2 linked regions of the Rhodopseudomonas palustris genome follow. The main gene of each other region encodes a partner of the protein of the gene in region 2 in a complex. Links are inferred from orthologs where the notes say so. Each region holds a gene or a part of one and is shown on either strand. Other genes may lie near its edges. The genes, in order: dnaN and RPPS3_RS16120.

The links.
Region 1: the proteins of RPPS3_RS16120 (region 2) and dnaN are in contact, whole or in part, in a solved structure (PDB 1OK7), measured with the Escherichia coli proteins. The link is inferred for Rhodopseudomonas palustris from one-to-one orthologs.

Annotation. Positions count from the first base shown.
Region 1 is NZ_CP019966.1:1,500-4,640, reverse strand. Bases 244-3,067 are described here. They hold dnaN (DNA polymerase III subunit beta), read right to left. Parts: upstream 2,303-3,067; coding sequence 1,184-2,302; downstream 244-1,183. Other genes in these bases: dnaA (chromosomal replication initiator protein DnaA), read right to left, coding at 2,544-3,067; recF (DNA replication/repair protein RecF), read right to left, coding at 244-984. In the rest of the region: more of recF, read right to left, coding at 1-243; more of dnaA, read right to left, coding at 3,068-3,141. UniProt on the Escherichia coli protein: Confers DNA tethering and processivity to DNA polymerases and other proteins. Acts as a clamp, forming a ring around DNA (a reaction catalyzed by the clamp-loading complex) which diffuses in an ATP-independent manner freely and bidirectionally along dsDNA.
Region 2 is NZ_CP019966.1:3,453,522-3,456,726, reverse strand. The notes cover bases 318-3,205. They hold RPPS3_RS16120 (DNA polymerase IV), read right to left. Parts: upstream 2,466-3,205; coding sequence 1,170-2,465; downstream 318-1,169. Other genes in these bases: RPPS3_RS16110 (response regulator), read left to right, coding at 2,888-3,205; RPPS3_RS16115 (DUF3572 domain-containing protein), read right to left, coding at 2,462-2,761; RPPS3_RS16125 (cell envelope integrity EipB family protein), read left to right, coding at 318-1,048. Outside these bases: more of RPPS3_RS16125, read left to right, coding at 182-317. UniProt on the Escherichia coli protein: Poorly processive, error-prone DNA polymerase involved in translesion repair and untargeted mutagenesis. Copies undamaged DNA at stalled replication forks, which arise in vivo from mismatched or misaligned primer ends.

The sequences.
Region 1 (3,141 bases), 3.5 Mb from region 2 along the record:
ATGCGCCACCACTTCATCGAGCAGCAGCAGCGGCGTGATCGAAGTGGTTTCGGCAACGAGCTGCGCGTGCGCCAGCACCAGGCCGATCAGCAGGGCCTTCTGTTCGCCGGTGGAGGCATCGCGCGCCGGCATCGCCTTGGGCGCGTAGATCACTTCGAGATCGGTAAGGTGCGGTCCGTCGAGCGTGCGGCCGGCGGCGGCGTCGCGGCCGCGGCTGTCGCGCAGGATGGCGCGGTAGCGGTCTTCCACCGCGGTCGCCGGCTCGGAGGTCAGCGCGTTCTCCATCCAGCCGTCGAGCATGATCTTGGCAGACGGAAATGCCGAGGTGGCGCCGCGGGCGTCGAGCATCGCGGCGAGCTTGAGCGCGGTCTGGCCGCGCTGGGCTGCCACTGCGATCGCAAGCTCCGCGGTTTCGCGCTCGATGGCGTCGAGCCAGTGCGAGTCGGCGTTGCGGATGTCTTCGAGAAGCCGGTTGCGCGACCGAAGGCTGCGATCGAGCGCCGAAACCCGGGCCGAATGGCCGCTGTCGATCGCCAGCACCAGGCGGTCGAAGAACCGCCGGCGTTCCGAGGCCGCGCCCATGAACAGCCCATCCATCGACGGCGTCAGCCACACCATCCGCAGATGATCGCCGAACGCGGCCGCCGACCCGACCGGCTCGCGGTCGATCCGGCAACGCCGCGTCGTTGTGGTGTCGCCGCGCGGCGGCTCGATCCCGGTGCCGAGCGTCGCCAGCCCGAGCGCACCTTCGACTTCGGCCGACACCGCCCAGGAGCCGTCGCCCTCATGATCGGCGACGTCTTCCAGCGTCGCACGCCGCAATCCGCGGCCCGGCGACAGAAACGAGATCGCTTCCAAACAATTGGTCTTGCCGGCGCCGTTCGGCCCGACCAGCACCACCTGGTCGGCCGTCGTGGTCAGCGACGCCCCGCGATAGTTCCGAAAATGCGTCAGCGTCAGGCGTGTGATGCGGGCGGCGGTCATGATCAGGGTGTCATTGCCGGGCTTGACCCGGCAATCAAGCGTCCGCGCCAGCGGACAGAATTATCGTCGAGATCCTGCGACGTCTCGCTGGCCGCAACGCTTGGGTCACACGATCAAGATGGATTGCCGGGTCAAGCCCGGCAATGACGAATTCGGCTCCAACCGTGCGATGACGATGGTGCTATTGAAGCGGCTCGTATTACACCCGCATCGGCATCAGGACGTACAGCGCATTCTTGGAATCGCGGTCCTGGATCAGGGTCGGCGAGCCGGGATCGGCGAGCTTGAGAACGGCGACTTCGCCTTCGATCTGCGCGGCGATGTCGAGCAGATAGCGCGAGTTGAAGCCGATATCGAGCGGATCGGAAGCGTATTCGACCTCGAGTTCTTCGGTCGCGCTGCCGGAATCCGGATTGGTCACCGACAGCACCAGCTTGCCGGCGGACAGCGCCAGCTTCACGGCGCGGCCGCGTTCAGAAGAAATCGTCGAGACGCGGTCGACCGCGGCTTCGAAGTCCTTCTTGTCGACCAGCAGTTCCTTGTCGTTGTTCTGCGGGATCACCCGGCCGTAGTCCGGGAAGGTGCCGTCGATCAGCTTGGAGGTCAGCACGACATTGCCGAGCGTGAAGCGGATTTTGCCGGTCGACAGTTCGATGCCGATCTCGGCTTCGGTGTCTTCGATCAGCCGCTGCACTTCGCCCACGGTCTTGCGCGGTACGATCACGCCCGGCATGCCGTCGGCGCCGCTCGGCAGCGTCAGGTCGAGCTGCGCCAGCCGGTGGCCGTCGGTCGCAACCGCGCGCAAGCTCGAAGCCTTGGGGCTGCCGGCGGTGTGCAGATAGATACCGTTGAGATAGTAGCGGGTCTCTTCGGTCGAGATCGCGAACTGGGTGCGATCGATCAGCCGCTTGACGTCGGAGGCCGGCAGCCGGAAGGCGTGGCTCATCTCGCCGGCGGCAAGATCCGGGAAGTCGCTCTCCGGCAGCGTCTGCAGCGTGAACCGCGAGCGGCCGGCGCGGATCGCCAGCACCGAGCGGTCGCCGTCGCTCTCGAGCACGATCTGCGAGCCGTCCGGCAGCTTGCGGACGATGTCGTAAAACATATGCGCCGGCACGGTCGTCGAACCCGCGGTCGCGGTTTCGGCCGGCAGCGTCTCGGTGACCTCGAGGTCGAGGTCGGTCGCCTTCAGCGCAAGCTGCGCGTTTTCGGCGCGCACCAGCACGTTGCCGAGGATCGGGATGGTGTTGCGGCGCTCGACCACGCGATGCACGTGGCTCAACGACTTCAACAGTTGCGCGCGTTCGACCGTGACCTTCATTGCAAAACCCGCCTGCTCCGCGCCCACATCGTGTGATGAAGCTGCCGGATATGATGGAGGTGCCCGGCAGCCGTTGCGGCGCCAAGGCCATTGGCACCCGCTGAGGTCGCCCGGACCCCGCGGGGGGTCCGCAGGGTGGCGTGGTTGAGCGATCGACGCAAGAGCACGCGACCGCCGCCGGCGCAAATTTCCCCGAGATTCGGCCCGAGAATGAAGGCCGCCTGCAGCGAGCGCGAGCGCCTTACTCCTGAAGCTGGCGCTTCAGGGATTCGACCTCGTCCGACAGCGTGGTGTCCTTCGACACCAGCCCTTCGATCTTGCGCACGGCATGCAGCACCGTGGTGTGGTCGCGCCCGCCAAAGCGGCGGCCGATCTCCGGCAGCGAGCGCAGCGTCAGCGTCTTGGCCAGATACATCGCGACCTGACGCGGCCGCACCACATTGGCGGTCCGGCGCGACGACAACAGATCGGAGCGGCTGACATTGTACTGCCGCGCCACGATGCGCTGAATGTCTTCGATCTTGATGCGCTTCGGCTCGGATGGGCGGATCAGGTCGCGCACTTCGTGCTCGGCCATCTCCAGCGTCACCGGCTGATTGTTCAGTTTGGAGTGCGCCAGCAGGCGATTGATCGCGCCTTCGAGATCGCGGCCATTATGCGTGATGGTGCGCGCGAGATACTCGAGCACCGGCTGCGGCACGTCGAAGCTGACGTGATGGGTGCGGGCCGCGACCACGCGCGAGCGCAGGATGCCGAGGCGCAGATCTTCGCCGAGCGGCGCCATTTCGACCACGAGACCACCGGCGAGCCGCGAGCGCACGCGCTCGTCGAGGCTTTCC
Region 2 (3,205 bases):
GCCGCTGCAACTCGCAAAGCCCGCTCCGCGTGCAGCCGTGTCGGCCGGCAGGTTCCGATCAAATTGCGTTTGAACCAAATTGCTCCGTGATTTCACCGCAATCCGGTGGTCCACGAATCCGGGCCGTTGCGGCGACTCCGGCCGCTGCTTATTTTAATCCGACCGTTATCAGGGAGACGACATGCCCGTGTCACGACAGACGACGCGACCGAGCCGGGGACTGCTGGCAATCGTGGCGGCCTTCGCCATGTCGAGCGGATCGGCAGCCATTGCCGGCCCCGCGATCAACTTCCTGCCGCACCAGGCGCTGTACGACCTCAGCCTGGTGAAGACCCGCAACAACGCCTCGATCAGCACGGTGCGCGGCCGCATCCTGTACAATTTCTCCGGCAACGCCTGCGAAGGCTATACCTCCGATTTCCGCCAGGTCTCGGAGATCCAGAGCGGCGAGGGCAAGAACACGCTCAGCGATCTGCGTTCGTCGAGCTGGGAGGACGCCGCCGGCAAGAGCTACCGGTTCAAGATCGGCACCCGGATGGACGACTCCAAGGAGAGCGACGTCGACGGCATGGCCGAGCGCACCGGCGATCATATCACGGTGAAGCTGAAGCAGCCGGTGCAGAAGACGTTCGAACTCGACGGCTCGACCGTGTTCCCGACCGAGCAGATCGAACGCATCATCGAAGCCGCGCGCGCCGGCAAGTCGCTGCTGAACCTGTCAGTATATGACGGCTCGGACAACGGCGAGAAGGTCTACAATACGCTGACGGTGATCGGCCAGCCGATCAAGGGCAGCGGCGCGGTGGCGTCGCCCGATCCGTCCACCAATGACGATGCGATGAAGGCGCTGACGCGCTGGCCGGTGACGGTGAGCTACTACGATCGCGACGCCAAGTCCGCCACCGGCGAACAGACGCCGGTCTATGCGATGTCGTTCGAACTCTACGAGAACGGCGTATCGCGTTCGCTGGTGCTCGACTACAACGACTTCGTCCTCGCTGGCGCGATGGGCAAGCTCGAGGTCAAGTCCGACAAGCCGTGTAAGTAACAAGGCCCTCGCGATCCGTTATTGCGAGGAGTATCGCGACGAAGCAGTCCATCTGTGCGTGCGTAACGCTCCTGGATGGCTTCGCTGCTCTCGCAATCGCGCGCCTTCGGGCTGATCTCCGTCATCCCTGCGGCTTCTGCACCCGATCGAATGCGATGCCGCGGATCACCGCGGCGTCGCCGAACTTCTTGCGCAGGTCGTCGATCGCGCGTTCGGCGTGGGCGGAGCGGCGGTCGAGCATGTCGTCCTCCGCCGGGCCGGTCTGCTCGGTCAGCGCGCTGACGCCGGTGCCGATCAGCCGGAACGCGGTGCCGTCGACTTCCTTGCTTAGCATCTCGCGCGACACCGAGAAGATCCGGTTGGCCATTTGGGTCGGCGCGTGGATGGTCTGGGCACGGGTGCGCTGGCGGAAATCGGCGGTCTTTAGTTTCAAAGTAATGGTCGAGCCGGAGAGGGCGGCGCTTTTCAGCCGCGACGACACCTTCTCCGACAGCCGCCACAGGATCTTCTCCAGCGTCGCAAGGTCGCGGATGTCGTCCTCGAAGGTGGTCTCGTTGGAAATCGATTTGGCGCCGCGATCAGGCACCACCTTGCGGTCATCGATGCCGCGCGCCAGCCTCCACAACCGCCGACCTTCGTCGCCGAACTGCCGCATCAGCTCGATCTCATCGGCGCGCTGCAGATCGGCGATGGTGCGGAAGCCGCGACTTGCCAGCCGCGACGCGGTGGCCGGGCCGACCCCGAAGATGAAGCCGACCGGCCGCGGCGCCAACATCTCGCGGGCTTCGTCCTGATCGAGCGCGGCGAAGCCACGCGGCTTGTCGAGATCGGACGCGATCTTGGCGAGGAACTTGTTACACGACAGCCCGACCGAGACGGTGACGCCGATGTCGCGCTCGACCTCGCGGGCGAACTTCGCCAGCACCTTGGCGGGGATCATGCCGTGCATCCGCTCGGTGCCGGCCAGGTCGAGGAACGCCTCGTCGATCGACAGCGGCTCGACCAGCGGCGTCAGCGCCCGCATCGCTTGCCGCACCTCGCGGCCGACCCGGACATACTTCGCCATGTCGGGCCGCACCACCGACGCCGAGGGGCACAGCGCCAGCGCCTTGAACATCGGCATCGCCGAGCGCACCCCAAAGGTACGGGCGATGTAGCAGGCCGCCGAGACCACGCCGCGGTTGCCGCCGCCGACGATCACCGGCTTGTCGGCAAGCTCCGGATTGTCGCGCTTCTCCACCGTCGCATAGAACGCGTCGCAGTCGATATGAGCGAGCGACAGAGTTCCGAGCGACTGGTGCCGCAGCAGGCGCGGCGACCCGCAGGCCGTGCAGCGCCGCGCCTCGGCGCGCTGGTCGGCGAGGCAATCCCGGCAGAAGCCGGGCGCAGTCCGTGTGCCTGGGTCGTCGCCGCTCACGGCGTGTCACGCTCCCATGGCTTGTCCTCCAGCACCTGCAGGGCTGCAGCGACGTTGGTGGGGTGAAGCTGGACCGAGTCGGCGAACGCTTTTGCGGTGGCGTCGTCGCGCAGCACGAAGTTGAGCACGCTGATCAGGAACTGCGGATCGGCGGCGGAACTGCGCAGAGTCTCCGGGCCGATCCCGGTCTCAGCGAGAAACAGACCGAGCCGCTCGGGCTCTCCCGCGATGAAGGATAGCGCCTGAATCGCCACGATTTCAGCCGCTTGGCGAGGATCTTGAAGCCGCTTTCGCATCGGTTGTGTTTGCCTTTCCGTAACTTCTCGTCTCTATTTTATTCAATCATGCCCGAGTCTTGCGGCTTGTCGAACGATCGCGGGCCGCCGGCCCGGGCATTTTAGTGCGAGTAGTGGAGGGGCGGGATGGCGAAAACCGTCCTGATCGTCGAAGACAACGAGCTCAATATGAAGCTCTTTCGCGACTTGCTGGAGGCCCATGGCTACCAGACGGCGGGAACGAGCAACGGTTATGAAGCGCTCGACCTGGTTCGCAAGCTGCGCCCCGATCTGATCCTGATGGACATCCAACTGCCGCAGGTGTCCGGGCTCGAAGTCACGCGCTGGATCAAGGACGATGCCGAACTCCGTCACATTCCGGTGGTAGCCGTCACCGCATTCGCGATGAAGGGCGACGAGGAGCGAATCCGCGAAGGCGGCTGCGAAGCCTATTTGTCGAAGCCG